Regions from separate parts of the Geodermatophilus sp. SYSU D00867 genome, predicted to be linked through region 2. Evidence: riboswitches for the same ligand, from Rfam matches in the RefSeq annotation. Region 2 holds a riboswitch; each other region holds the start of a gene.
The links. Region 2 has a riboswitch for cyclic di-AMP ahead of ACI8AK_RS19975 (hypothetical protein). Riboswitches for the same ligand answer to the same signal wherever they lie in the genome.
Positions count from the first base shown of each region.

Region 1: it holds a riboswitch for cyclic di-AMP, as region 2 does, so the genes downstream of both, ACI8AK_RS00395 (transglycosylase family protein) here and ACI8AK_RS19975 (hypothetical protein) in region 2, are expected to answer to the same signal.
Region 3: it holds a riboswitch for cyclic di-AMP, as region 2 does, so the genes downstream of both, ACI8AK_RS13835 (hypothetical protein) here and ACI8AK_RS19975 (hypothetical protein) in region 2, are expected to answer to the same signal.

Region 1 is NZ_JBJGZC010000001.1:67,426-77,047, reverse strand. It holds gene ACI8AK_RS00425 (NuoB/complex I 20 kDa subunit family protein) at 1-666, opposite strand, end outside; gene ACI8AK_RS00420 (NADH-quinone oxidoreductase subunit A) at 682-1,044, opposite strand; gene ACI8AK_RS00415 (geranylgeranyl reductase family protein) at 1,197-2,471, opposite strand; gene ACI8AK_RS00410 (phosphoribosyltransferase) at 2,512-3,198, opposite strand; gene ACI8AK_RS00405 (demethylmenaquinone methyltransferase) at 3,411-4,130, opposite strand; gene ACI8AK_RS00400 (isochorismate synthase) at 4,167-5,441, shown strand; gene ACI8AK_RS00395 (transglycosylase family protein) at 5,538-6,692, opposite strand; cyclic di-AMP (ydaO/yuaA leader) riboswitch at 6,697-6,866, opposite strand; gene menD (2-succinyl-5-enolpyruvyl-6-hydroxy-3-cyclohexene-1-carboxylic-acid synthase) at 7,209-8,888, opposite strand; gene ACI8AK_RS00385 (o-succinylbenzoate synthase) at 8,885-9,622, opposite strand, start outside.
Region 2 is NZ_JBJGZC010000025.1:20,203-29,824, reverse strand. It holds gene ACI8AK_RS20005 (bifunctional RNase H/acid phosphatase) at 1-926, shown strand, start outside; gene ACI8AK_RS20000 (dihydrofolate reductase family protein) at 1,013-1,603, shown strand; gene nadA (quinolinate synthase NadA) at 1,715-2,746, shown strand; gene ACI8AK_RS19990 (sulfite exporter TauE/SafE family protein) at 2,816-3,565, opposite strand; gene ACI8AK_RS19985 (DoxX family protein) at 3,590-3,949, shown strand; gene ACI8AK_RS19980 (PIG-L deacetylase family protein) at 3,979-4,698, shown strand; gene ACI8AK_RS19975 (hypothetical protein) at 4,745-5,335, opposite strand; cyclic di-AMP (ydaO/yuaA leader) riboswitch at 5,594-5,751, opposite strand; RNA gene rnpB (RNase P RNA component class A) at 5,877-6,288, shown strand; gene ACI8AK_RS19965 (dihydrofolate reductase family protein) at 6,730-7,293, shown strand; gene ACI8AK_RS19960 (YciI family protein) at 7,521-7,901, shown strand; gene ACI8AK_RS19955 (dihydrofolate reductase family protein) at 8,010-8,609, shown strand; gene ACI8AK_RS19950 (dihydrofolate reductase family protein) at 8,606-9,190, shown strand; gene ACI8AK_RS19945 (dihydrofolate reductase family protein) at 9,187-9,622, opposite strand, start outside.
Region 3 is NZ_JBJGZC010000013.1:47,679-57,300, forward strand. It holds gene ACI8AK_RS13835 (hypothetical protein) at 1-826, opposite strand, end outside; cyclic di-AMP (ydaO/yuaA leader) riboswitch at 833-983, opposite strand; gene ACI8AK_RS13840 (DNA-directed RNA polymerase subunit alpha C-terminal domain-containing protein) at 1,089-1,682, opposite strand; gene ACI8AK_RS13845 (protein kinase domain-containing protein) at 1,706-3,484, opposite strand; gene ACI8AK_RS13850 (bile acid:sodium symporter family protein) at 3,736-4,620, shown strand; gene ACI8AK_RS13855 (HAD-IC family P-type ATPase) at 4,527-9,143, opposite strand; gene ACI8AK_RS13860 (PucR family transcriptional regulator) at 9,251-9,622, opposite strand, start outside.

The sequences.
Region 1 (9,622 bases), on a different contig from region 2:
GCCGCGCGGTCCGGGCAGGAGGACGGCGTCGCCCCCGCGCTGCTCGATGGCGAACTGGCCCGTGCGCCCGAGGGCCGCGGCCTGCTCGTAGGCCGCCCGCTTGGCCTTGTCGGCGCGGACGCTGGAGGGCATCTCGACCAGCAGGTCGGGGGCGCGGCCCTCGGCCCGCTCCTCCTCGAGCCGGCGGGCCCGCTTCGGACCGAGCGGCTCGTTCTGGATCTTGTGGTGCAGCTTGAGGATCGCGTCCATGAGCATCTCCGGGCGCGGCGGGCAGCCGGGCAGGTACATGTCGACCGGCACCACGTGGTCGACGCCCTGCACCACCGCGTAGTTGTTGAACATGCCGCCGGAGCTGGCGCAGACGCCCATGGCGAGCACCCACCGCGGCTCGGGCATCTGGTCGTAGATCTGCCGCAGGACCGGCGCCATCTTCTGGCTCACCCGGCCGGCGACGATCATGAGGTCGGCCTGGCGCGGGGAGGCGCGGAAGACCTCCATGCCGAAGCGGGCCAGGTCGTACCGGCCGGCGCCGGTGGCCATCATCTCGATGGCGCAGCACGCCAGGCCGAAGGTGGCCGGCCACAGCGAGGACTTGCGCGTCCAGTTGACCAGCTTCTCCACCGTGGTCAGCAGGAAGCCGCTCGGCAGCTTCTCCTCGAGACCCACGTCAGCTCCCCTCCGTCAGTCCCACTCGAGGCCGCCGCGGCGCCAGACGTAGGCGTAGGCGAGGAAGACGGTGGCGATGAAGACCACCATCTCGACCAGGCCGAAGACACCCAGCGCGTCGTTGGCGACGGCCCACGGGTAGAGGAAGACGATCTCGATGTCGAAGACGATGAAGAGCATCGCCGTCAGGTAGTACTTCACCGGGAAGCGGCCGCCGTGCAGCGGCTGGTCGACCGGCTCGATGCCGCACTCGTACGCCTCGAGCTTCGCCCGGTTGTAGCGGCGCGGACCGACGAACGGCGCGACCGTCACCGAGAACAGCGCGAAGGCCGCGGCGAGCGCGAACAGCCCCACGATCGGGACGTAGGACGACAGCACCGGCGCCTCCCTCGGCGGCTCGTGGGCTTGTGAAGAAATTCACAAACTCGCGCCACGAGCCTATGCCGCCGGGGGCGGCAAGTGAAGCGCGGGGGGTGAGTGAGTTCACATCCCCGGGTCACGGTCCGGTCACGGACCGCTTCCGGCGCTCCTCAGACGGACGGCGCCAGGCGGGTGAGGACGGCGACCACGCGGTCGAAGCGGTCGCCGTCGCGGCCGTCGGAGAGGTTGCCCATCAGCCGCAGCGCGGCGTTCACCATCGCCGGCCGCTCGAGCCCGTGCGCGGTGGCGAAGCGGACCAGGCCGGGCCGGTCGAGCAGGGCCAGGAAGGCCATCCCGAGCCGGTGGTGGCGGCCGTAGGCCTCGCGCAGCCGCTCGGGGTAGCGGCGCAGCATCGCCTCGCGGGCCGGCCCCTCCGGTGTCGCGAGCGCCGCGGCCGCCGTCTCCCCGGCCATGCGGCCGGTCTCCAGCGCGTAGCTGATGCCCTCGCCGTTGAACGGGTTGACCACGCCGGCGGTGTCGCCGGCCAGCAGCAGGCCGCGGGTGTAGGCCGGCCCGCGGTTGAGCGCCATCGGCAGGCCGGCGCCGCGCAGCGGGGTGACCGCGTGCTCCTCGCCCAGCTGCCACTCCGGCGGCAGGGTGGCCAGCCAGCGGCGCAGCACGGTGCGGGCGTCGGTCTCGCCGCCGCGGCGGGTGTCGAGCAGGCCGAAGCCGACGTTGGCGGTGCCGTCGCCCATGCCGAAGGACCAGCCGTAGCCGGGCATCGAGTCGGCGGTGGGGCCCTCGGCGGAGAGGTCGAAGGAGATGTCGAGGTAGGGGTCCTCGCCGCGCGGCGTCTCGACGTACCGGCGGACGGCGACGCCGAGCGGGCGGTCCTCGCGGCGGGTCAGGCCGATCGCCTTGGCCAGCCGGCCGGACAGGCCCTCCGCGGAGACGACCAGCGGCGCCCGCCAGGTCACCGCCTCCCTGTCCGGGCCGGCCTGCGCGTGCACGCCCACGACCCGGCCGGCGTCGTCCAGCAACGGGCCGGTGACGGTGACCTCCTGCTCGAGCCGGGCGCCGGCGGCCACCGCGTGCTCGGCGAGCATCGGGTCGAGGTCCTTCCGCGGCCGGATGAGCCCGTAGCCGGGCCAGGAGGACAGCTGCGGCCAGTCGACCTCGACGACCCGGCCGCCGCCGAAGACCCGCAGGCCCCGGTGCCGCACCCAGCCGGCCTCCGGGGAGACGTCGATCCCCATCTCGTCGAGCGCCTTCACCGCGCGCGGGGTCAGGCCGTCGCCGCAGACCTTCTCCCGCGGAAAGCGCGCCTTCTCCAGCACGACGACGTCGAGCCCGGCGGTGGCCAGCGTCCAGGCCGCGGCCGACCCGGCCGGCCCCGCACCGACCACCACGACGTCGGCGCTGCCCCCGGCGGTCGGACTCGTCACGCGCGGCCCCCTCGGTGCTCGGTCTGCGGTCGTCCCGAGCCTAGGCGGGCCCCCCGCCGGAGCCGCCGGCGAGCGCGGCGCGCACCTCGTCGTCGGACGTCTCGCCGAAGTCGTCGTAGTAGCGGCCCACCGCGCCGAACGGGTGCGGGGTGACCGGGCAGACGACCTCGTCGGCCAGCACGGACAGGTCGGCGCACACGTCGGGCGCCCCGACGGGCACCGCGACGACGACCGCGGCGGGGCCGGCCGCGCGGACCGCGGCGAGGGCGGCGCGCATGGTGGAGCCGGTGGCCAGCCCGTCGTCGACGAGGACGGCGGTGCGGCCGGCGAGCGCGGGCGGCGGCCGGTCGCCGCGGTAGGCGAGCTGGCGCCGGCGCAGCTCGGCGAGCTCGGAGCGGCGCACCTCGTCCGCGGCGGCCGGTCCGACGGGGTTGCGGGCGAGGACGGACTCGCTGCGGACGCTCTCGACGGTCTCCCCCACCGCGGCCAGCGCGCCCATGGCCAGCTCCGGCCGCTCGGGCAGGCCGAGCTTGCGGACGGCGACCACGTCGAGCTCCGCGCCGAGCGCCGCCGCGACCTCGGCCGCGACCAGGACGCCGCCGCGGGGCAGGCCGAGGACGAGCGCGTCGGGGCCGAGCGGCACGGCGGGGGGACGGGCGGGGTCGGTCAGGCGCGCGGCGAGCTGCCGGCCGGCGTCGCGCCGGTCGCGGTACGGGCGGCCGTCCACCGCGCGGCCCGGGTCAGACGGGCTGGGGTCCCGACGGCGGCGGGGCGCTCGGGTCGGTGGGGCTCGGCTGCGGCAGCGGGGCCGGCGACGGCGGGGAGATCGGGTCGACCGGGGACGGCGACGGACCGGGCGGCTCGGGCATCGGTGTCGGTGTCGTCATGCGGCGACGCTATCCCCGTGGGCGTGCCGCGGGAGCCCTCGCCGGCGGCCCGTCAGGGGCGGACGGCGCGGTGCAGCGCGACGACGCCGCCGGTGAGGTTGCGCCAGGCGACGTCGGTCCACCCGGCGGCCTGGATGCGGGCGGCGAGCGCCGGCTGATCGGGCCAGGCGCGGATCGACTCGGCCAGGTAGACGTAGGCGTCGGGGTTGCTGCTCACCGCGCGGGCGATCCGCGGCAGCGCCCGCATGAGGTACTCGGTGTAGACGGTGCGGAACGGCTTCCAGGTGGGGCTGGAGAACTCGCAGACGACGAGCCGCCCGCCCGGCCGGACGACCCGGGCGAACTCGCGCAGCGCGACGTCGGGGTCGGCCACGTTGCGCAGGCCGAAGGAGACGACCAGCCCGTCGACGCTCGCGTCGGCGAACGGCAGCGCCATCGCGTCGCCGGCCACCTTGGGCACCGGCCGTCCCGCGCCGGCCAGCAGCATCCCCTGGGAGAAGTCGCAGGCGACGGCGCGCACGCCCCCGGCGGCGAGCTCCACCGTGGAGACGGCGGTGCCGGCGGCGACGTCGAGGACGAGGTCCCCCGGCCGGGCGCCCAGCGCCTCGCGGGTGGCCCGCCGCCAGGCGGCGTCGCGACCGCCGGAGAGCACGGTGTTGGTGAGGTCGTAGCGGCGGGCGACGCCGTCGAACATGGCCGCGACCTCGTGCGGCTGCTTGTCCAGCCCGGCCCTCGACCCGGCGGTGTGTGCGCTGTCTCGCCGGTCTGCCACGGCGGACGACGCTACCGGCTGCCTACGCTGGGGGACGTGACGGCAGCGGCGGTGACCACCCCGGACGCCGCCGCGCCCGCCGTGACCACGGTCGCGCTGCCCGACTCCCCCGACCTGCTGGCGCTGCTGCCGCGCGAGGGCGCGCTGTCCTGGGTGCGCCGCGGCGAGGGCCTGGTCGGCTGGGGCGAGGCGGACCGCCTCGAGGTCTCCGGTGCCGGCGCGCTGGCCGAGGCCGCCGCCTGGTGGGCCGACCGCAGCGCCGCCCTCGCCGTCGACGACGAGGTGGGCGTGCCCGGCTCCGGGCCGGTCGTGTTCGCGAGCGTCGCGTTCGACCCCGCGCGGGAGACGTCGGTGTTCGTCGTCCCCGAGGTCGTCGTCGGCCGCCGCGACGGCGTCGCCTGGGTGACCACGACCGGCGACGCCGACCCGGGCGACGTGCTGGCGGCGGCCCGCGAGCCGCTGACCCCCGCGCCGGGGCGGCTGCGCTACGCCGACGGCGCGCTCGACCCCGCCTCGTGGTGCGGCGCGGTGTCCGCCGCGATCGGCCGCATCGGCGCCGGTGACCTCGCCAAGGTGGTGCTCGCGCGCGACCTGCTGGTCACCGCCGACGTGCCGCTGGACCCCCGCCGCCTGCTCGACCGGCTGGCCGCCCGCTTCCCCGACTGCTGGACCTTCGCCGTCGACGGGCTGCTCGGCGCCACCCCCGAGCTGCTGCTGCGCCGCACCGGCCGGCAGCTGTCGGCGCGGGTGCTGGCCGGCACCGCCCCGCGCGGCGCGGGCGCCGAGGACGAGCGGCTCGCGGCCGGCCTGCTGGCCAGCGCCAAGGACCGCGCCGAGCACGCCCTCGCCGTCGACTCGCTCGTGCGGGCGCTCGACCCGTTCTGCACCGCGCTGTCGGTGCCGGAGCAGCCCTCGCTGCTCACGCTGCCCAACGTGCGGCACCTGGCCACCGACGTCGTCGGCACCCAGCGCCGCTCGGGCGCCCGCGGCCGCGCCGGGCTGCTGGAGCTGGTCGACGCCGCGCACCCCACCGCCGCCGTCTGCGGCACCCCGCCCGAGGCCGCCGCCGGGGTCATCGCCGAGCTGGAGGGCATGGACCGCGGCCGCTACGCCGGGCCGGTGGGCTGGCTCGACGCCCGCGGGGACGGCGAGTTCGGGCTGGCCCTCCGCTGCGCGCAACTGGTCGACGACGACCCGTGCTCGGCCCGGCTGTTCGCCGGCTGCGGCATCGTCGCCGGCTCCGACCCGGCGGCCGAGCTCGCCGAGACCCAGTCGAAGTTCGCCGCCTTCCAGGCCGCGCTCGAGGGCTGAGCCGGCCCGCTCCCGGCCGGCCGCCGTCCTGCCCCGGGAACGACGAGGGCCCCGGCCGCGGCGCGCGGTCGGGGCCCTCGTCGGGTGAGGCGGAGGTCAGCCCACGTAGTTCACGTGCACGTGGTCCATGTGGTTGGCGGTCGCGCCGCCGCGGTCCTCCATCGCCTTCCAGGCGCCGTCGGGCGAGGTCAGGATGCGCTGCTGCCAGATGACGTACTCGACGCCGAGCTCGTCCCAGTGGTCGACGTGGTACTGGGCGATCGCGTCGCCGAGGGCGGCGTCGGACATGACCATGTAGTCCAGCGCCTTGCCGGAGGGGTGACCGTCCGGGTCGACCGCGCTGGCCCGCGTGCCGCCGAGGGTGATGTCCGCGGCGCCCGGGACGTTGCTGACGACGGCGTTCGCCGCCGCCTGCACGGCCTCGTGGATCGCGCCGGCGGTGTTCGTGATCTCGGCGACGACCGAGGCCTGCGCGACCTGCGGGGCGGCCTCGGCGATCGGCGGGGTGGCGGCGGGCGCCGCCTCGCCGGCGGCGGCGACCGGGGCCGGGGCGGCCTCGGCGGCGGGAGCCGCAGCGGCCTCGGCCGGGGCGGCGGTCGAGCCGCTGAGCGCCAGCACCTGACCGGGGTAGATCCGGTTCGGGTTGCCGCCGATGACGTCGACGTTGCGCTCGTAGAGCTCCCGCCAGCTCTGGCCGTGGGCGGCGGCGATCTTCGCCACCGTGTCCCGCCAGCGGACGGTGTACTCCTCGGTGCTGACCTCGGCCTGCTCGGCCGGGGCGGCCTGCTCGGCGGCCGGCTGCTCGGCCGGAGCGGCCGGGGCCTCGGCGGCCGGGGCGGCCTGCTCGGCGGGAGCGGCCGGCGCCTCGGCGGCGGCCGCGGTGGTGCCGTCGGTCAGGTACTTGCCGCAGGTCGGCCAGGCGCCGACGCCCTGGCCGGCCAGGACGGCCTCGGCGATCTGGACCTGCTCGGCCGGGGTGGCGAGGTCGGCGCGCGGGGCGAGGTCGGTGCCCCCGAAGGCGGCCCAGGTGGACTGGCTGAACTGCAGCCCGCCGTAGTAGCCGTTGCCGGTGTTGATGCTCCAGTTGCCACTGGACTCGCACTGGGCGACGCCGGTCCAGTCGTGGGTGGTGGAGGCGGAGGCCGGCGAGCTCAGGACGCCCAGACCGACGGCGGCGGCGCCGGCGGCGACAGGGGCCTTGGCGATGACCTTCTTGGTGCGGACGTAGCGGGGTGCGCGGTGCTTGGGCATGGTGATGATCTCCCGATCACCGCCGGCGAGGTGAGCTGTCGGGTTCGGGCGATCGGTGCCCGGCCGCGGTCCGCGGCTTCACCCCGAGGCGCGCTCCGACAGGCCCCCGTAGGCCGTCGCGCGCCGGAAGAGTGGGTCCCCCACCCCTGCCCTGGGAGTTGACGTGGGCGACCGGTGGGCAGGGTTTGGCGGACCGGCGCCGCGCTCTGTGTTCGCTGAGCGCAGCCAAAACGTTACGTGTCGTCATGTCGACTGTCGTCGTGACGGCGGTCACACGGCGGTTCGGCCGGGGCGTGTGGGGTACGGCGTGACGTCGGCGTGACCACCGCGCGGGTAACGGAACCCGCTGCTCGCCGCGCACGATCGGGCCCTGCCGGGGTCGCGCCGTCCCCGCCGCGTCCGCGCCGGGTCCCGTGACGAAGGCCACCGGGAACGCGTGCCGGACCGGCCCGTCACGAGGGCCTGGGACGAGCTCCCGGGCCGTGCCCGGGCCCTCTCCGGCGCTCCTCGGACCGGTCAGGCCAGCGCGCGGCCCGCGGCCTCCCGCAGGGCGACGGCGAGGTCGGCCTCCGCGCGCTGGTCGGTGCGGGCGACGACCACCCGCGGCCCGCCGCGCGCCAGCGCGGCGGCGAGCTCCTCCGGCGTGGTCACCGCCACCGCCTCCCACCCCAGGGACGCCGCGACGGCGACCAGGTCCCGCCCGTGCGGCGTGCCGAACACCCGCCGGTAGTCGTGGGCGTACGCCGGCCGCCCGGGCTCCAGCTGGGCGAAGATCCCGCCCCCGTCGTTGTCGGGCACCACCACGGTGAGGTCCGGGCGCGGCTCGCCCTCGCCGGTGAGCAGCCCCTGCAGGTCGTGCAGGAACGTCAGGTCGCCCATGAGCGCCACCGCCGGCCCGCCGTGGACCAGCGCGGCGCCGACGGCGGTGGACACCGTGCCGTCGATGCCGGCGACGCCGCGGTTGGCGAGCACGGCGACGTCGCCGCGCGGGACGGCGAGCCGGTCGACGTCGCGCACCGGCGTGGAGGAGCCGAGCACCAGCAGCGCCCCCGGCGGCAGCGCGGCGACGACGTCGCGGGCCAGCCGGGCGGCGGTCAGCCCGGGCGCGGCGTCCAGGGCGGCGTCGACGGCGGCGCCCACCCGGTCCGCGGCCGCGCGCCAGGCGGCGGACCAGCCGGGGTCGCAGGGCGGCCCGGCCGGCGGGGCGGCGCGGGTGACCAGCGCGGCGGAGCGGCCGGCGTCGGGCCAGCGCGGCCCGGCGACCACGGTCTCCACGCGCACCCGCGGGTCGGCCAGCAGCGCGGACACCGGCCGGGACAGCGTCGGCCGGCCGACGACGACCACCCGGTCGGGCCGGTGCGCGTCCAGCCAGCCGGGCACGCCGAGCAGCAGCGCCCCGCCGCGCACCGCGCCGTCGGTCCACGCCCCGCCACTCGGCTCGGCGACCACCGGCCAGCCGGCCGCGGCGGCGCCGGCCGCCCACGCCCGGCCGGCGGCGTCGGGCCCGTCCCCGGCGACGACGAGCGTGCGCGGGCCGTCGGCGATCGGTGCGGCCGCGGCGGGCGCGGACGCGCCGGCGGTCCACGGCGCGCCACCGTCCCGGCCGGCCCACGGGCCCGCCAGCGGGCCGGGCTCCTCCTCGGGCAGCAGCGGGTCGCGGAAGGGCAGGTCCAACTGCACCGGCCCGGGGTCGCCGGACAGGACGCCGGTGGCCGCGAGCAGTGCCCGGGACACCACCGAGCGCCAGTAGCGGTTCTGCGCGGCCTCGCGGCCGGCCTCGGGCACGCCGACGTCGGCCGCCCAGCGCACCGCGCCGCCGTACAGGCCCGGCTGCTCGATCGTCTGGTTGGCGCCGGTGCCGCGCAGCTCCGGCGGCCGGTCGGCGGTCAGCGCCAGCAGCGGCACCCCGCTGACGTCGGCCTCGAGGACGGCGGCGTGCAGGTGCGCGGTCGCCGTCCCGGAGGTGGTGAGCACCGGCACCGGCCGGCCGGACGCGCGGGCCAGGCCCAGGGCGAGGAAGGACGCCGTGCGCTCGTCGATGCGCACGTGCAGCCGCAGGACGCCGGCCCGCTCGGCGGCGGCCAGCGCCAGGGCGACCGGCGCCGAGCGGGAGCCGGGCGCGACGACGGCCTCGCGGACGCCGCCGCGGACCAGCTCGTCGACCAGCACGCGGGCCAGCGCGGTGGAGGGGTTCACGCGGCCAGCACCGCGCCCAGCCGCTCCGTCCAGCGGGCGGTGACGTCGCCCGGCGCGGTCACGGCGTCCAGCCGGCCGGGGTCGGGCCGGGTCACCGGCAGTGCGCCGTCCACCGGCAGCAGCGGGGCGTCGGTGACGTCGCCGTCCAGGAGGGCGACCGTGGCCAGGCCGCAGGCGAAGGGCAGCTCGGGCAGCGCGGCGGCCAGCGCGACCCCCGCGGCGATGCCCACCGAGGACTCCAGCGCGGAGGAGACCACGCACGGCAGCCCGTGCGCCTCGGCCACGCGCAGCGCGGCCCGCACGCCGCCGAGCGGCTGCACCTTGAGGACGACGACGTCGCCGGCCTCCCGCAGGTCGACGCCCAGCGGGTCGTCGGCGCGGCGCACGCCCTCGTCGACGGCGACCCGGACGTCGACCCGGCGGCGCAGCGCGGCGAGCTCGGCCAGCGTCGCGCAGGGCTGCTCGACGTACTCCAGACCCACCCGGTCCAGCTCCCGGATGCGGGCGACGGCGGTGTCGACGTCCCAGGCGGCGTTGGCGTCGACCCGCAGCGCACCGGACGGGCCGAGCGCGTCGCGGACGGCCTCCACGCGGGCGAGGTCGTCGCCGGCGGTCTGGCCCGGCTCGGCCACCTTCACCTTCGCCGTCCGGCAGCCCGACGCGGTCACGATCGCGTGCGCCCGCTCGGGGCCCACCGCGGGGACGGTCGCGTTGACCGGCACCGCGTCGCGCAC
Region 2 (9,622 bases):
CGGCGCTGGACCTCTGTGGCGGCGGAGGCGCGAGCGCCGACGTCGAGGTGCGGATGGACTCCAAGCTCGTCGTCGAGCAGATGTCGGGGCGCTGGAAGATCAAGCACCCGGACATGCAGAAGCTCGCCGTCCAGGCCCGCGATCTCGCCCGGCAGCTGGGCAGCGTCCGCTACACCTGGGTGCCGCGCGCGCAGAACGGCGCCGCCGACGCGCTCGCCAACAGCGCGATGGACGGCCGGCCGGTGCACCGCGACCTCGCCGCCGAGCCGACCGTGGTGGAGGACGACGTCCAGCCGGCCGCCGAACCCGCGCCGCCGGTGACCACGGTGACGCACCTGCTGCGGCACGGGCGCACCGAGCACACCCCCGAGCGGCGGTACAGCGGCCGCAACGACCTGCCGCTGTCGGCCACCGGGCGCGCGGAGGCCGAGGCGGCCGCGGTGCGGGCGAAGGAGCTGGGCATCGAGGTCGTCGTCGCCTCGCCGCTGCGCCGCACGCGGGAGACCGCGGAGGTCGTGGCCGGCGCGCTGGGCCTGCCGGTGGAGCTCGACGACGACCTGGTCGAGCTCGACTTCGGCGACCTCGAGGGGCTCACCGCCACCGAGGCGCAGCAGCGGCACCCGCTGGCCGCCCGCCGCTTCGCGAGCGACGTGACGGTGGCCGCGCCGGGCGGCGAGTCGGTGGCCGACGTGTCGCGCCGCGTCGCCCGCGCCCGGGAGCGGCTGCTCGAGCGGCACGCCGGGAGGACGGTGCTCGTGGTCAGCCACGTGACCCCGATCAAGCTGCTGCTCGCCGCGGGCCTCGGCGCCGGCGACGAGGTGGTGCACCGGGTGTTCCTCGAGGCGGCGTCGCTGTCGACGGTGGCGTGGAGCTCCGACGGCCGCACCTCGGTCCGGCTGGTGAACGACACCGCCCACCTGCGCTGAGGACACTCAACCGATGAGTTGACGAACGCCCGCCGGTCTCCCCTGCAGGCGGCTCCGCCCCGGAGCCGGGAGCGAGGAGGTGCGCCATGGGCCGGGTGGTGCTGTTCGCGGCGGTGTCGCTGGACGGGTACGTCGGGCGGGACGACGACATGCCCGGGCCGCTGTTCGACTGGTACGCCAACGGCGACGTCGAGATGACCTTCAGCGATCCGGACCGGCCCTTCCGCGTGACCGCGGAGACGGCGGAGTTCCTCACCGACATGGCGACGCGGGTGGGCGTCATGGTCTGCGGGCGCCGGCTGTTCGACATCACCGACGGCTGGGGCGGCGTGCCCCCCAACGGCGAGCACGTCGTCGTGGTCACCCACCGGCCGGCCGACGACTGGCCGCACCGCGCCACCGCGCCGTTCACCTTCGCGCCCGACGTGCCGGCCGCGATCGGGCGGGCGAGGGAGCTCGCCGGCGACCGGGACGTCACGGTGAGCGCCGGGGACGTCGGCGGGCAGGCGCTGCGCGCGGGCCTGGTCGACCGGGTGGTGCTGGCGCTGGTCCCGGTGGTCCTGGGCTCGGGGCGGCCGTACTTCGGCGCCGGCGGCCCGCCGGAGATCCAGTTCGAGGACCCGGTGGTGGTGCAGGGCAGGCGGGTGACCCACCTGGTCTACGACGTGCGTCGCTGACGCCCCGGAGCGGGAAGCGGGCCGGGCGGCCCGGTGTTGCACCGGACACCCCCGCCGCCGCCCGCCGCGGCGCTCCGGGGACGATGAGCCCCCCGCACTCCGAGGAGCCCCGTGACCGCGACCATCGCGCCCGCCACCCCCACCGTCGCCGGCGACGAGCGCACCCTGTCGGCCGCCGAGTACGAGAACTGGGCGGCGGAGGTCCGCCGGCTCGCCGACGAGCGCGGTGCGGTGGTGCTCGCGCACAACTACCAGGTGCCCGAGATCCAGGACGTCGCCCACTTCACCGGCGACTCCCTCCACCTGTCGCGGGTCGCGGCGCAGACCGACGCCCGCGAGATCGTGTTCTGCGGCGTCCACTTCATGGCCGAGACGGCGAAGATCCTCTCGCCGGACAAGACGGTGCTGCTGCCCGACCACGCCGCCGGCTGCTCCCTGGCCGACTCGATCACCGCCGAGCAGCTGCGCGAGTGGAAGGCCCAGCACCCGGGCGCCGTCGTCGTCAGCTACGTCAACACCACCGCGGCGGTGAAGGCGGAGACCGACGTCTGCTGCACCTCGTCGAACGCCGCCGACGTCATCCGGTCCATCCCCGAGGACCGCGAGGTCCTGTTCTGCCCCGACCAGTTCCTCGGCGCGCACGTCAAGCGCGTGACCGGGCGGTCGAACATCCACGTGTGGGCGGGCGAGTGCCACGTGCACGCGGGCATCAGCCCGGCCGACGTCCGCGCGCAGGTGGCCGCGCACCCGGACGCCGAGATCCTCGTGCACCCCGAGTGCGGCTGCACCACCTCGGTGCTCGACCTGGTCAGCCACGGCGACCTGCCCGCCGACCGCACCCGCGTGCTGTCCACCGGCGGCATGGTCGAGGCCGCGGCGCGGACCTCGTCGGGCCAGGTGCTCGTCGCCACCGAGGTCGGCATCCTGCACCAGCTGCGGGCGCTCAACAGCGGGACGTCGTTCATCCCGATGAACAGCCGCGCGGCCTGCCGCTACATGAAGATGATCACCCCGGCCAAGCTGCTGCACACGCTGCGCACCGGCGAGGGCGCCGTCGACGTCGACCCGGAGACCGCCGCCCGCGCCCGCCGCGCCGTCGAGGCGATGATCGCCATCGGAGAGCCCGGCCGCGGCGGTGAGTAGAAGGACCCCGCTGCCCCCCGCCGCTCGCGAGCTCGCGGCGGGACCCTGCAGCGGGGCCGTTCCAGCACGTCACCGCGTGAAGAGGTAGACGGACACCGCGACGCCGAAGACCACGATCAGCACCCGCAGCGGCGTCGCGGGGATGCGGCCGGCCACCCGGGCGCCGAGGAACCCGCCGACCAGACTGGCCGGCGCCGCGACGGCGACCACCTGCCAGGCCACCGGCCCGAAGACGCCGAACACGACCAGCGTGACCGTCGCCGTCACCGCGGAGAACGCCGACTTCAGCGCGTTGGCCAGCGGCAGCCGGTGCAGTGCCGTCCCGAGCACCCCGACGAGGATGACGCCGAGCGCGCCGCCGAAGTAGCCGCCGTAGACGGTGGCGAGGAACAGCGCGAGGTACAGCCACCACGGGTCGCGGACGGCGCCGTCGTCGCGGTCGCGCAGCCGGCGGGTGAGCAGCGGCTGCACCGCGAGCAGCAGGCTGGCCAGCAGCACGAGCACCGGCACGACGACGTCGAAGGCCTGGCTCGGCGTGGTCAGCAGCAGCACGCTGCCGGCGACGCCACCCAGCGCCGAGACCGCACCGAGCCGCACCAGCCGGTCGCGCTGACCGGCGTACTCGCGGCGGAACCCGGCCATCCCGCCGAGGTAGCCCGGCCACTGCGCCACCGAGTTGGTGACGTTGGCCGCCACGGTGCCCAGGCCCAGCCCGACCAGGGTGGGGAAGAGGATCAGCGACCCGCCGCCGGCGATCGAGTTGACCGCCCCCGCGCCCAGGGCCACCGCGGCCGCGATCAGGAGGTCGGCGGCCGTCACGGGGCGCCAGCCTACGGTCGGTGCGTGCGACTCCCCGCCCCGGCGACCTGGCTGGCCGCCGCCCTCGGCGGCTCCGGCGTGCTGCACCTGGTGCGGCCGCGGACGTTCGAGTGGCTGGTGCCGCCCGAGCTCGGCGACGCCCGCGCCTGGGTGCTCGTCAGCGGGGTCGCCGAGGTCGGCACCGCCGCGCTGCTGGCCGCGCCGGCGAGCCGCCGGGCCGGGGGACGGGCCGCGGCCGCGCTCCTGGCGTCGTTCGTGCCGGCCCACCTGCACCACCTCCGCGTGGCGCGCGGGCGGCCGGCGATGCTGGCCGCGGCGGTGGTCCGGCTGCCGCTGCAGGCGCCGATGATCGCCGCGGCGCTGCGGGTGGCCCGAGGGCGCTGAGCGTCAGCGGCCGCGGGCAGACTGCCCGCATGACGGAGGCGTTCCCCGAGGACTGGCAGCGCGCCCTGGTCGTCGTCGCCCACCCCGACGACGTGGAGTACGGCTGCGCGGCCGCCGTCGCGGCGTGGACGGCGGCCGGGCGCGACGTCCGGTACGTGATGGCCACCAGCGGCGAGGCCGGCATCGCCGGGCTGCCGCCGGAGGCCGCCGGGCCGCTGCGCGAGCGCGAGCAGCGGGCCGCGGCCGCGGTGGTCGGCGTGTCGATGGTCGAGTTCCTCGGCCACCCCGACGGGCGGCTGACCGAGGGGCTGGACCTGCGGCGGGCGGTCGCGGCGGCGATCCGGCGGCACCGCCCCGACCTCGTGGTCACGCTGCACTTCGGCGACACGTGGACGCCGCCGGGCGCCCCGCTCGGCTACTGGAACAGCGCCGACCACCGGGTGCTGGGCCGGGCGGTGGTCGACGCCGTCGGCGACGCGGCCAACGAGTGGATCTTCGCCGAGCTCGCCGACCCGGAGCCCTGGCGCGGGGTGCGCTGGACCGCCGTCTCCACGCCGGTGGGGGTCACGCACACCGTCGACGTGACCGACGTCGTCGACCGGGCGGTGGCCTCGCTGGCCGAGCACCGCCGCTACCTGCAGGCGCTGTCGGCCGACCCGGTCGAGGAGCAGGCCCGGCGACAGGTCGACACGGCGACCCCGGTCGTCGACGGCCGGCGGGTGGCCGGCTTCGCGCTGTACGCCGGCTGAGGCCGGACGCGGCCCCGGGGTGCGCCCGGGGCCGCGTCCGGGCCGGTCAGGGGTTGAAGCTCACGTGGACGTGGTCCATGTGGTTGGCGGTGGGGGACCCGCGGTCCTCCATCGCCCGCCAGCCGGAGCTCCCGATCACGAAGATCCGCTGCTTCCAGATGACGTAGTCGACGCCCATGCGCGCGGCGTTGTCGATGACGTACTGGGCCACGGCGTTCCCCTTGGCGGAGTCGGCGTAGACCATGAAGTCCGCGGCGAGCTGCTGGGTGGGGGAGTGCCCGGGGCGGGTGAGCACGGTGGACACCCCGCACTGCTGCACGACCTCGGCGACGACGGGGCGGACGTGCGCCGCCCAGGCGCTGTAGGAGGTCGAGGAGGCGGTCGGCGCGCCGGTGAGGTTCGTGGACACCGCCGCGGGGGCGGCGGGGGCGGCTGCCGGTGCGGCCGCGGGGGCGGCGGGGGCCGCGGGCGCGGGCGCCGCGGCTCCTCCCCGGTCCTGGGACCAGCCGTTCGACCCGTCCCGGCGGGGGCCGTCCCAGTCGGCCTGGGCCACCGACTGGCCGCTGAGGCCGAAGGCGACGGCGAGGGCGCCGGCCGTGAGGGTCCGGCGGATCGTGCGCTTGCTGTTCGAGGGCATGACGAGGAGAGCTCCTGACGTCGGTTCCGCGTGGCGCCGTCCGTGGCTCGGCGGTCACCCGTCGCGTGGGGGGACCTGCGGGACGGGCCGGGACGCGGCCGGGCGGCGGGCGGCTGCTGGAGGGCAGGCCGACGCGAGGCCGGTCGTTTCCGGTCCGTGGAGGCGCGGCGACCGGCGGAGGTGGGCGGGTCGCGGCGCTCGTCGCAGAGTGCGGGGCACGCCGGGGCAGGCGCCGTCGGCGCACCCCGTGGTGGTTCTCCGTTCTCCCGTGGCCGCCTACCGGGTCAGCTGACGGGTTCGGGCGGGGAACTGCGCCCTACCCCCTCCCGGGTCCGGGAGGTGGGACTCACCCCGGTGGTGCGGTGGGTCCCCGGCTCACGGCCACCGCGGTGGCCGCGACTCGGCGGCACCCGGCTCGGTTCCCCCGGTGGAGGACGTGACGACCGGCCGGACGGAGCCACCGTAGGAGCGTCCGCGGGAGCCCGCAGCGCGGACTGAGCAGTTCCGCTGAGGGGGTCCGTAGACTGGTCGGCACGACGGACGAGTCGGCCGGGCGGTCGCGTCGGCGGGGGAGACCCCGTCGCCGAGGAACGTCCGGGCTCCACAGGGCAGGGTGGTCGCTAACGGCGACCCGGGGTGACCCGCGGGACAGTGCCACAGAGAACAGACCGCCAGCAGTCCGCTGCTGGTGAGGGTGAAACGGTGGTGTAAGAGACCACCAGCGCACCGGGTGACCGGTGCGGCTCGGTAAACCCCACCCGGAGCAAGGTCGAGAAGGGGCGGTGGCCGGGCGACCGGACACCGTCCTGCGCAGGCGTTCGAGGGCTGCCCGCCCGAGCCTGCGGGTGGACCGCTCGAGCCCGCCGGCAACGGCGGGCCTAGATGGATGACCGCCCATCGGGAGGCCGCGAGGCGCCCGAGGACAGAACCCGGCGTACAGGCCGACTCGTCCGTCGCCCGCCGTGACCTGCGGGTCTGCGGTCAGGGCGCGGCGCCGGTCCGCGCGGGGTCCGCCGCTCGGCCGGGAACGGGGTCGGCGGCGGCCCTCGGCCGGTCGCCGGAGCCGGGCCAGAGGTGGCTGACGTCGGTCGGTCACGGCGATCGTCGGCCGAGGTCGGCTCGCCCTCTTCCCGGCTGCGGGTGCTGACCACGATCGGCTCCGGGATGATCCGGCTCGCGTCACGCGGCCCCTGCGACCCGGCGGCGTGGACGTCGAGCGGCCGGACGACGAGGCGGCGACCCGTCCCACGGGGCGCTGTGCCGGTCGTCGTCCCTCCTCGTACGCGGCATCCGCTCGGCGCGGTGGTCGACCGGCCCTCGGTGTGGTCCGACCGGTCAGTTCTCCGCGCCGTGTCGGTCCGTACGCCGAACACCGACCCACGGGAGGCCACGCGATGCGGAGACTGACCTTCGCCATGAACCTGAGCCTGGACGGCTACGTCGCCGCGCCCGGCGACGACCTCGGCTGGAGCGTGCCGAGCGACGAGCTGTTCCAGTGGTGGTCCGACCGGGTGGGGGCCACGGGCCTGGCGCTGTACGGGCGCAGACTGTGGGAGACGATGAGCTCCCACTGGCCGACCGCCGACCAGCAGCCCGGCGCCACACCGGCGCAGATCGAGTACGCCCGCCGCTGGCGGGACATGCCGAAGGTGGTGTTCTCCTCGACGGCCAGCGCGGTCGACGGGAACGCCCGCCTGGTCACCGGCGACGCCGTCACCGAGATCACCCGGCTCAAGGCCGGGGACGGCGGTCCCATGGACGTCGGCGGCGCCACCCTCGCCGCGGCGGCCATGCGGGCCGGGCTGATCGACGAGTACGCGCTCGTCACCCACCCGGTCCTGGTGGGCGGCGGCACGCCGTTCTTCCCGGCCCTGGACGACCGGGTGGACCTGGACCTGGTGGAGACCCGGACGTTCCCCGGCGGCGTGCTCCTGACCAGGTACGAGACCAGGCGCTGAACAGCCGGCCCCGGATCGGCAGGCCGACTCGTCCGTCGTCCCCCTCCGCCGATCCGCGCACGACCGGGTCGACGGCGTCCGGTCGTCCGGGCCCGGTCGCGGGTGGCTGCCGGTGTGTCGCCGCCAGGCGACCCCACCGACGGGACCCGACCGATGAGTCGATGCGGCGACCGGGGTCCCTCTCGTGGAGCGGCCGGACGGGCCGCGGCGACCACCCGGGAGGACCCGTGACGCAGTACCTGCTGTCCATGCCGCACGACTCGGCCGAGGAACCGACGATGGCCACGATGGACCCCGCCGAGCTGGAGGCCGCCCTGGCGGCGGCCGGCGCCTTCCTGGAGGAGCTGGCGGCGTCCGGCGCGCTGGTCTTCGCCGGTGGGCTGCACCCGCCGTCGACCGCGGTCACCGTCGACCACACCGGGGACGACCTCGCCCTCACCGACGGGCCGTACACGCAGGCGCCGGAGTACCTCGGCGGCTTCTGGGTCGTCGAGGCGCCGGACCGGGCGGCGGCCGTCTCCTGGGCGGCGAAGGCGTCCCGGGCGCTCGGCGCGCGGATCGAGGTCCGCGCCTTCCAGGAGGTACCGGCACAGCGCCCGGCGGTGTGAGGTCGCGCCGCCGTGTCCCCCGGGGCGGCTCCCGGGAGGCGGGACCGATGACTTCGTCCCCGTCCGCCGGTCCGAGCTCCCGGACCGGGCCGGAGACCAGGAGGACGGATGCGGAAGATCGTCGTGCACATGATGCTGTCGCTGGACGGCTACTTCGAGGGGCCGGACCACGACCTGGGCTGGCACCGCGTCGACGAGGAGCTGCACGGGCACTTCAACGAGGAGCTCGCGACCAAGAGCGCCTTCCTCGAGGGCCGGGTCACCTACGAGCTCATGGAGGCGTACTGGCCGACCGCCGACCAGGACCCGGACGCCCCGCCGACGATGCGCGAGTTCGCCGGTATCTGGCGGGCGGTGCCGAAGATCGTGTTCTCCCGCACGCTGCGGGAGGTCGGCCCCAACGCCTCGCTGCGGGCAGAGGTGGACCCCGACGAGATCCGCGCACTGAAGCAGCAGCCCGGCGGCGACATGACGCTCGGCGGGGTCGACCTGGCCGAGACCTTCCGCCGGCTGGACCTGGTCGACGAGTACCGGCTCTACGTCAACCCCGTCGTCGTCGGCCGCGGTCGACGGCTGTTCGAGACCGCCGACGAGCCGATCGACCTGGAGCTGGTGGAGAACCGGCGGTTCGGCAACGGTGTCGTCCTGCTGCGCTACGCCGTCCGGCGGCCGGCAGCCGGCCGGCCGCACCCGGGGAGGGCATCGTGACCGCCACCTACACCTTCGACGTCTTCTGCACCCTCGACGGCTTCGGCTCCTACGGCGAGGACGGCGACTGGGGCGGCTACTGGAGCAAGCAGGGCCCGGAGTTCCTCGACCACCGCCTCGCGCAGTACCGCGCGGAGCAGCGGCTGGTCCTCGGGGCCACCACCTTCCGGGAGTTCGTGCGGTTCCTGGACCCGGCCCAGGTCACCGACCCGCTGAACACCCGGATGCGGACCATGCCGACGACGGTCGTGTCGACGACGCTGCAGGGTCCCCTCGACTGGCCCGACGCGACCCTCGAGCACGGGGACGCCGTCGACGTCGTCGCCCGGCTCAAGGAGGAGTCCGACGTGCCGCTGCGCTCGCACGGCAGCCTGTCGGTGAACCGGGCGCTGATGGCCGCCGGCCTGGTCGACCGCGTCCAGGTGACGGTCTTCCCGGTGATCACCGGCCGGACCGGGACGGCGCCGGTCTTCGCGGGCGCGGCCGACTTCGACCTCGAGCTGCTCGGGAGCCGGACGTTCGACGGCCGCATCCAGGAGCTCGTCTACCGGCCCACCCTGCACGGCGGGGACACCGGTTAGGGCCGCACCACCCGGTAGTTGAGCAGCACGATCCCCGAGGGGAAGGGGCGGCACTCGATCAGCCGGAGCCTGGTGCTCGCCGTCATCGTGCCGAAGAAGGGCACGCCGTCCCCGAGGACGACGGGGACGACGGAGACGCCCAGCTCGTCGACGAGCCCGAGCTGCAGGAGCTGGGTGACCAGCCGCCCGCCGCCGAAGACGCAGATGTCCCTGCCGGGGTCGATCCGGGACCGCACGGTGTCGATCAGCCGGGTCAGGTCGCCGGCGTACGCGTGCGTGTTCCGGCCGGTCGGCAGGTCGGCGTCGTGGGTGACCACCCAGGTCGGCACGCCACCGACACCGGCGGTGCCCATCTCCCGGTACGTGTTCGCGCCGACGACGTAGGCCCCGGTGCGGGCCTCGGTCTCCGCGAAGCCGTAGTCCTCACCCGGG
Region 3 (9,622 bases), on a different contig from region 2:
ACCCGTTCGGCGAGGACAGCATCCGCTGCTCCCAGATCAGGTAGTCGACGCCGAGCTCGTCCCAGTGCGCGCGGTGGTAGGCGACGATCGCGTCGCCGAGGGCGGCGTCGGTCATGACCATGTAGTCCAGCGCCCTGCCGGAGGGGTGGCCGCCCGGGTCGGCCGCGCTGGCGCGGGTGCCGCCCAGGGTGATCGCGTCCGCCCCCGGCACGTTGCTGACGACGGCGTCCGCGGCGGCCTGCACCTGCGGCTCGACCGGACCGGTGCTGTTGGTGATGCGGGCGACGGCCGAGACGACGGTGGTGCCCGCGGTCTCCGCCGGGCCGGCCTCCTCCTCGGCCTCGGCGGCCTCGGCGGCCTCGGCGGCTGCGGCGGCCTCCGCCGCGGCGGCGGCCTCGGCGGCCGCGGCGGCTGCGGCGGCCTCCGCGGCGGCGCGGGCGGCGGCCTCGGCCTCGGCCCGCTGCCGGTCGACGGTGGCCTGGTCGGCGGCGGCCTGCGACTGCTGGGCCGCGGTCTCGGCGGCCTCCCGCGAGCTGCGGGTGGCGGCGAGGTCCTCGAGCGGCGCCAGGTCCGGCGGGGCGGTGGCGGTCACCGGGCCGGACTGCGCCGACAGCCCCAGCGCCTCGGCGACGGCGACCGACCCGCTCGCCGTCCCGGCCTCGGCGGTGGCGGCCGGCTGCGGGCCGACCAGGACGTTGACCAGGACCGCGCCGGCGGCGGCGACGCCCAGGTACAGGCCCGGACGGCGGTGCGCGGCCGGCGGGCGGCGGCGGTCGGAACGGTCTGCGGACGCGCCGGGGCGGCCGGGGGTGGTGCTCGAGGGCATGGGTGCAGGTCTCCCGTCAGCCGCCTGCCGAGTTAGCTGACGGGTTCGGGCGGGAAGCAGCCCTACCCGCCCGGACGCACGGGTCCGGTGCGGGATTCACCCCAGTACTGCGGTGGGTCCCCGGCTCGCCCAGGGGGCGACTCGGCGGCGACCGCCCGGGTCCCCTGGCGGGGACGGGGCCGGACGGCCTCGGCCACGGTAACGGCCGTTACCCGTCCGTGACAAACCGCGGCCGCGTTCCGTGGCGGGGACCACACGCCGGTCAGGGGCGGGTGCGCAGCCGCCCGACGACGCGCAGCGGCAGGCGCAGCCACCACCCGGTCACCCGCCAGGGCAGGACCGCGGCGGCCCGGACGCCGCGCGCGCCGAGGGCGGCGAGGTCGGCCCACTCGGCCGGCCGCGGCGCCGGGGCGGCCGGCGCGGCGGAGGGGGGCGGCCCGGCGGGGGTCGGCTCCTCGTCCTCCTCCGGCGTCCCGCCGGAGGCCCCGTCCGACGGCGCCACCACCGACGGACCGGCGGGCTCCCCCGGGTCCTCCTCGGGCACGAGGACGTCGAACGCGGTCCGGCGGCGCGGGGCGCGCAACGAGTCGAACGACGGGATCGCCGGGGACGGCGGCGCGTCGTCCTCGTCGGGCAGCGGCCATAGCCCCACCGCCACGGGCTCGGGGACGACCGCGCGGACGGCGGCCACCATCGCCGGTCCCAGCCCGGGGACGGCGGCCAGCTCGCGGCGGGTCAGCGCGGACAGCTGCTCGACGGTGGTGATCCCGGCGCGGGTCAGCGCGCCCACCGCCCGCGCGGGCAGACCCAGCTCCCGGACGCTCCCCGTCGGCTCGACCCGCGACCTCGTCGACATGGCGTCGGACCCTAGCCCCGGGTTCACCGGGACGGTCCCGCCGGGGAGCCGTCCCAGGCCGGTTCCGGCGGGACGGTCCCGCCGGCGCCGGCGTCCGGGGCCGGGGAGGTCGCCGGCGCCCCACCGGTCGACGTCGTCCCCGCGTCCGGGGCCGGGGACTCCCCCGTCGCCGGCGGGGCGGTGTCCCCGGGCGTCCCGGTCGCCGGCGCCGGCGGTTCCGGCGTCGTGCTGCCGGACGGGGTGCTCTCCGGGGCCTCGGGCGTGCTCTCTGGCGCCGTGCCCGCGGACCCGGGGCTCTCCGCCGTGGTCGCCTCGGGAGCGGGCGCCTCGGGGGTCGTGACCTCGGGGGTCGTGACCTCGGGGGTCGTGACCTCGGGGGTGGTGGCCTCCGGGCCCGGGGCCTCCGGCGTCGGGGTCCCGGGGGTGCTGCTGTCCGCGGCGGGCGCCTCCGGCGTCGCCGCGGGGGCCTCCGGCGCGGACCCACCGGACGGGCCGGGCCCGGCGGCGGGCGCCTCGGGCTCGGGCACCGCGGTGTCGGGTGCGACGGCGGCGACCACCTGCACCCGGTCGCCGGCGGCCAGCTCCACGTCCACCGGGTCCAGGCCGACGACGGTGCCGGGAGCCGCGTCCGGGGTCTGCTCGCCGCGCTGGCCGACGGTGAGACCGAGGGCGGTCAGGTCGTCGGTGACCTCGGCCACCGGGCGGCCGAGGAAGTCCGCGGCCCGCAGCACGATCCCGGCCTGCTGCGTCTCGGCGGCGTCGGCCACCGGCACGTCACCGGCGCGGGTCGTGGTGAACAGCACGCCGCCGACGACGAGCGCGACCAGCAGCAGCGGCAGCAGGACCAGCGCCCGCCGGCGCCGGCGCGGCTCCGGCCCGGGGACCGGCGCGGGCTCCGGGACCGGCCCGGGGACGGGGGCGGCGGCCGCCACCGGGCGGGTGGGCGGCACGGGGGCGGCCCGGGGGTCCAGGGCCTCCTCGACCGCGGCCAGGAAGGCGGCGCCGTCGGGCAGGCGGGCGCCGGGGTCCTTGGTCAGCGCGGCACCGATGAGCTCCTTGACGTCGGGCGGCAGGTCGTCGGGCAGCGGCTCGGGCTGCTCGCGGACCTGCTTGAGCGCGACGGTGACCGGGTTGGTGCCGGTGAAGGCGGCGTGGCCGGTCAGCGACTCGTAGCCGACCAGGCCGAGGGCGTAGACGTCGCTGGCCGGGCCGACCCGCTCGCCGGCGGCCTGCTCCGGGGACATGTACTGCGCGGTGCCGATGACCTGGCCGGTCTGGGTGAGCGGCACGCACTCGGCCGACCAGGCGATGCCGAAGTCGGTGAGCTTCACCCGCCCGTCGGGCCGCACGAGGATGTTCGAGGGCTTGACGTCGCGGTGGACGACGCCACCGCGGTGCGCCTCGGCGAGGGCGGCCGCGGCCTGGCGCAGCACCGAGAGGGCGGCACCGGGGTCCAGCGGGCCCTCGGTCTCGATGAGGGTGGACAGCGGCGCCCCCTCGACCAGCTCCATCACCAGGTAGGCCAGGTGCTCGCCGGTGGCGTCGTCGGTGCCCTCGCCGTAGTCCAGGACGGTGGCGATGTTGGGGTGGGTGAGCGCCGCCGCGTGCCGGGCCTCGTTGCGGAAGCGGGCGAGGAAGGTCGGGTCGTCGGCGTACTCGCTGCGCAGCACCTTGACCGCGACCGGCCGGGCGAGCAGGTGGTCCCGGCCCCGCCAGACCTGGCCCATGCCGCCGGTGGCGATGACCTCCTGCAGCTCGTAGCGGTCCCCCAGGGTCCGGCTCCCCCGCTGCACCGTGGTCACTGCCCGACTCCGTCCCGTCCGACGCGGGCGGGTGCGCCCCGCCTCCTCCGGCCCCCACCGGGAGCTGCGCGGCCGCTCCCCCTGCCGGGTGGGCGACCCCGGGTGGGTTCCCGCCCGGACGCCCCGTCAACCACCGGACCGCCCACGGCGGCTCCCCCGGACGCGTGCCGGTGCTCGCGCGGCCGGACTCCGGTCCGCCAGGATCCGGGCGATCCGCGGCGACGGGGCCGCGGCCGTTCCGGAGGTCGCCCGTGGACTCGGCCCTCAGCACCGTCGCCCTGCCCGCCGCCCTGGCCGTGATCATGTTCGGGCTGGGGCTGTCGCTCACCGTCGACGACTTCGCGCGGGTCACCCGCCGGCCGCGCGCCGCCGTCGTCGCCCTCGGCCTGCAGCTGCTGGTCCTGCCGGCCCTGTGCTTCGGCCTCGTGGTGGCCACCGGCCTGGAGCCCGTGCTGGCGGTGGGGATGGTGCTGCTGGCCGCCTCGCCCGGCGGGACGACGGCGAACCTGTTCAGCCACCTGTTCCGTGGCGACGTCGCGCTCAACGTCTCGCTGACGGCGGTCAACTCGCTGCTCGCCGTCGTGACGCTGCCGCTGGTGACCAACCTCGCCGTGACCGTCTTCGACCCGCCCGGCGCCGGGTCGATCGGCCTGCAGTTCGGCAAGACCGTGCAGGTGTTCGCGATCGTGCTGGTGCCGGTGGCGCTCGGCATGCTGGTGCGGCGGGCGGCGCCGGCGTTCGCCGAGCGGATGGACCGGCCGGTGCGGGTGCTGTCCGCGGTCGTGCTCGCCCTGGTGATCGCCGGGACCGTGGTGGCCGAGCGGGAGGACGTGGCCGGGTACCTGCGCGAGGTCGGGCTGGTCGCGCTCGCCTTCTGCGCGCTCAGCCTGCTGGCCGGGTTCGCCGTGCCGCGCGCGCTCGGCGTCGGCCACCGGCAGGCGGTCGCCTGCGCCTTCGAGATCGGCGTGCACAACAGCACGCTGGCGATCACGGTGGCGATCAGCGTCCTCGGCAGCGTGGAGCTGGCCGTCCCGGCGGCGGTCTACGGGGTGCTGATGTTCCCGGTGGCCGCGCTGGCCGGCTGGGCGATGACCCGGTCCTCCCGGTCGGGCGCGCCGGAGCGCGTCGCGTCCTGACCCGGCCACCGGCGGGCCAGGGCCGGGACGACCTCCGCGCCGGCGGTGCCGGCCGCGGCCCAGCCGAGGACGACCAGCCAGGACAGCGGGTCCAGCGGGGTGCAGCCGAAGAACCGGCTGAGCCCGGGGGTCTGCACGACCGCGGCCAGGGCAACCAGCGACCCGGCCGCGGTGGCCAGCACCAGCGGGCTGCGCCGCCCGGCCCAGGCGGTCTGCCCGAGCTGGGTGGCGATCAGCGCGGCGAGCCCCATCGTGCTGGCCCGCCGGCGCAGGCCGGTGACGCGGCCGGTGGCCCACGCGCCGGTCGCGCCGGCGGCGGTGGCCACCCCGCGGACGGCGACCAGGCGGCGCACCGCGTCGGCGAAGCCGCGGTACGGGCCGGCGAGCAGCACCGGGGCGAGCGGGTGGCCGGCCAGCGGCCCGCCGTCCGCGGCCGGGGCGGCCGCCCGCGGGCGGGCCACGGCGACGGCCAGCGCCGGGAACATGTCGGTGAGCAGGTTGACCAGCAGCAGCTGCCGGGTGCCCAGCGGCGCGCGGCCGCCCAGCGCGGAGCCGAGCACGGTGAACGCGACCTCGCCGGCGTTGCCCCCGACGAGGATGGCGACGGCGTCCCGGACGCGGGACCACAGCGCGCGGCCCTCGGCGACGGCGTCGACCAGCCGGGTCAGGTCCCGGTCGGTGATCACGAGGTCGGCGGCGCTGCGGGCGGCGGGCGACTCGGCGCCGGCCACCCCGACCCCGACGTCGGCCAGCCGGATCGCGGCGGCGTCGTTGATGCCGTCGCCGGTCATGGCCAGCGTGGCGCCGGCGCGGCGCAGGGCGCCGACGAGCAGCACCTTCTGCTCCGGCGTCAGCCGGGCGAACACCGCCGCCTCGCGCACCAGCGCGGTCCGCTCGGACTCCGACGCCCGCGCCAGCTGCGCGCCGGTGACCACCCGGCCGGCGTCGGGGACCCCGGCCTCGGCGGCGATCGCGGCGGCGGTCTCCGGGTGGTCGCCGGTGGCCACGAGCACCCGGACGCCTGCCGCGGTCAGCTGCTCGACCGCCGCGGCCGACGAGCCGCGGACGGTGTCGGCCAGGCCCACCAGGCCGCGCAGGGTCAGCCCGGTCGCCGCCGCCTCGAGGTCGTCGGGCCGGCCGTCCACCGCGCGGTCGGCGACGGCGAGCACCCGCAGCCCGTCGCAGGCCAGCTCCCGCACCCGGTCCGCGGCGTCGCCCGGGTCGGTGCACAGCCGCAGCACGACCTCCGGCGCGCCCTTGACCACCAGCCGGCCCGAGCGCAGCGCCGCCGAGAACCCGCGGCCGGTGGCGAAGGGCACCGAGGCCTCCGGCTCGCCGCCGCCGGCCATGCCGCGGTCGGTGGCGGCGGCGTCGACGGCGCGGTCGGTCTCGTGCGCGTCGGTGTCGCCGGCGCCGATCCCGGCCGCGGCCAGGCGCAGCAGGCCGTCCTCGCCGTCGTCCGGACCGTCCCCGAGGGGCAGCAGCCGGGCCACCCGCAGCCGGTTCTCGGTCAGCGTGCCGGTCTTGTCGAAGCAGACGGTGTCCACCCGGCCGAGCGCCTCCAGCACCCGGGCGCTGCGCACCACCACCCCGTCCCGCGACAGCCGCCGGGCCGCCGCCTGCTGGGCGACGGTCGCGACCAGCGGCAGCCCCTCGGGGACGGCCGCGACGGCGACCGCGACCCCGGAGCTGACCGCCTCGCGCAGCGGCCGCCGCCACAGCACGCCGAGGGCGGCGACGGTCCCGCCGCCGGCCAGCGTCAGCGGCAGCACCGAGCGGGTGAGCTCGGCCAGCCGGGCCTGGACGCCGGCCGGCGGCGCCCCGCGCCCGGCCGCCCGCGCCGCCCGGCCCGCCTGGGTGGCCGGGCCGACGGCGACGACGACCGCGCGGCCGGTGCCGGCCACGACGGTCGTGCCGTCGAAGAGCATGCAGCGCCGGTCGGGCACCTCGGCGCCCGGCGTCGGGGCCACCGACTTGGCCACCGCGAGGGACTCGCCGGTGAGGCTGGACTCGTCGGCCTCGAGGTCCTCGGCGGCCAGCAGCCGCGCGTCGGCGGTCACCACGTCACCGGAGCCGACGAGGACCACGTCACCCACCCGCAGCGCGCTCGACGGCACCTCCTCCTCACCGCCGTCGGCCTCCCGGCGGACGCGGGCGTCCTGCTGCAGCAGCAGCGAGGCCAGCGCCGTCTCCGCGCGCATCCGCTGCGCCGCGCCGAGCAGCGCGTTGCCGACCGTGACCCCGCCGACCAGGAACGCGTCCGCGGTCTCGCCCAGCACGGCGGTGGCGCCGGCGCCGGCGCCCAGGACGGGGGTGAGCGGGTCGGCGAGCTCCGCGGCGACGGTGCGGCCGAACCGGACGGGCACCCGGACCACGGCCGTGCCGCCCACCCGCCGCCACGCGCGGGTCAGCGGGCCGGGCGGGGCGTCGCCGTCCCGGGGCAGGTCCGCCAGCCGGCGCAGGACGTCGTCGGGGTCGAGGGCGTGCCACGGCGTGTGCACCGACGGGGGCGGCGGGGGCCGGCGGGCGGCGCGGACCGCCGTCACGGTGCCGTCGAGCATCGTCCACAGCGTCGCGGACTTGCCCGGGGTCGTCGCCCGCCGCTGCCCGCCGCGGGCCGAGCCGACGGCGGCCAGCAGCCCGCCCAGCACGTTGCCGGTGACCGCGCTCTGCACCGACCGGCGGGCCAGCCGCCGCGCGTCGGTCACGGCCCGCACCACCCGGCAGGCGTCGGCCAGGCCGGTCCCGGTCACCAGGTCCGCCGCCCAGGCCGGCGCCCGGTCGGGCCGCACGGGGGCCACCGCGACGTCGGCGGCCAGCAGCGCGGCCGCGTCGGCGGAGGAGACCAGCAGCACCCCGTGCCCGTCGGCCTGCAGCCGGCGGACGACGCCGGCCAGCGGCTCGTCCGCGGGCGCGATCTCCCCGGCGACGCCGGCGATCTCCCGGCTGCCGGCGTGCGCGGTGAGCACCAGGCGTGCGCCGGTGCCGGCGGCGGCGGTCAGCAGCGCCTCGGCGTGCGGGTCGAGCTCGGGGGCGACCAGGACGGTGCCCACCCGCCGGCGCCCGGCGTACAGCGTGCGCAGCGCCGCCCCCGGCGCGTCCGGCGCTCCCCGCGGCGGGCCGAGCCGGGTGCCGCCCGCGCCGTCGCCGTCGGCCAGCAGCCGCGCCGCCGCCGTCCACACGGCGGCGGTGTCCCACCCGTCGGCCTCGGCGGTGGCCTCCAGGACGACCGGCGGGCCGGTGCACAGGGTCGCCCCGTCGACCACCACGCAGTCGACGCGGTCGAGCCGGCGGTAGGCCGTGCCGTCCAGGGGCAGCACACCCGCGCGGCACAGCAGCCAGTCGAGGGTGGCGGCGAAGGACTCGCGGCCCGCCAGCGCGGCCCTGGGCGTGAGCGCCTTGACCAGGTCGGCGGCGCGGCCGGGGCGGCCGGTCAGGGCGAGGACGGCCAGCACGGCGCCGGTCGTCGTCGGGCCCATCCGGCCCTGGTAGCGGTCGACCGCGCCGGGCGGGAGGGGCACCGGCCGCTCCCCGGCGCGGGCGGCCGGGGCCGGGTCCTCCGGCTCGGTCCCGTCCGGCTCGGGCCGGCACAGCTGCTCCTCCCGGCGCCGCCACACCTGCCGCCGGGCCCGGACCTCGAGCACCTGCTGGGCGGAGGCGGCCGCGTTGAGCGCCGGGACGACCGGGCTCTGGGTGGCCGAGTGCAGCACGGCGGAGAGCCCCTCGAGGACCAGGCGGGTGCCGTACCGGCCGATCCGCCGGGCGAGCAGCTCGGTGATCCAGTCCTGCGTGTCGACCAGCGTGACCGCGAGCGTGGCGTGCCGCGACAGGGCGGGGATCGGCAGCGCCCGGGCGGTGAGCGCGGTCAGGACGCCGAGGGCGTCCACCGCCAGCGCCGTCGCCGTCGCGAGGAGCGGCTCGAGGTCGGCGGGGTGGTCGGCCGGCTGGCGCAGGACGTCCCGCCGGTCGCCGGCGTCCTGCAGCGTGCGCACCGTCCCGACGACGTCGTCCACGCCCACCCGCCGCGTGTCGACGGCGACCAGCGCCCGGCCGAGGACCTCGTTGACCGTGGCCCACTGCACGCCCTCGAGCCGCTCGAGGCGCGCGCGCAGCGTGCGGCCGGCGTCGGGCGGCGCGCCGGGGGCGCACTCGGGCAGCTCGACCTGCACCAGGTCCCCGTCGGCCCACACCCGCGGCGTGTGCCGCCCGCCGTCGGGCTCGAACATGCCGGCGGCGACCCGCGCGAGCTCCCGCAGCCGGCCGGTGGGCAGCGGGTCGGCGCCGGTGAGCAGCGTGCCGGCGGCCCGGACGCCGGAGACGGCGGCCTCGGTGAGGTCGACCGGCCGGCCGGTGACCCGGCTGGTCAGGTCCTCCGCCGTGCGCACCGCGGCGCGGGTGGAGACGCCGAGCAGGCCGGCGGTGAGCACGGCCGGCGCGGCGGCGACCTGCGCGCCGGTCACCGCGAGGCGCGCCGTGGCGGCCAGGGCGCGCCGGGCGGTGGCGGCTCGGTGGAGGACGCTCATCCCGGGGCTCCCCCCTGCGCGACACCTGCTGTCCGCCCATCGTCCACCTCGGAGTGACGGACGTCACGACCCCGGACCGGTACGCGTCGGTCCGCTCCGGCCGGGCGTCAGTCCGCCGCGCCGCGCCAGCGCAGCACCTCCAACGCCGCGGCCACGCCGAGGACGTTCTCGGCCAGCGGCCGGGGCAGCAGCTCGTCGGCGCGGGCCAGCCGGCGCAGCACGGTGTTGCGGTGGGTGTACAGCCGCTCGGCGGTGCGGGAGGCGTTGCCGAGCTCCCGCACGTAGGTCAGCACCGCCTCGCGGGTGTCGGGGTCGGCGGTGGCCAGCCGGCCCAGGGTGCCGGCGAGGAACTCCTCGAGCTGGGTCGGCTCGGTGGTCAGCAGCGCCACCAGCTGCACGTCCTCGTAGCGGGCCACCTGCTGCGGGGAGGTCAGCCGCGCCAGCATCCGCTGCGCCGTCGCGGCGTCCAGGTGGCTGCG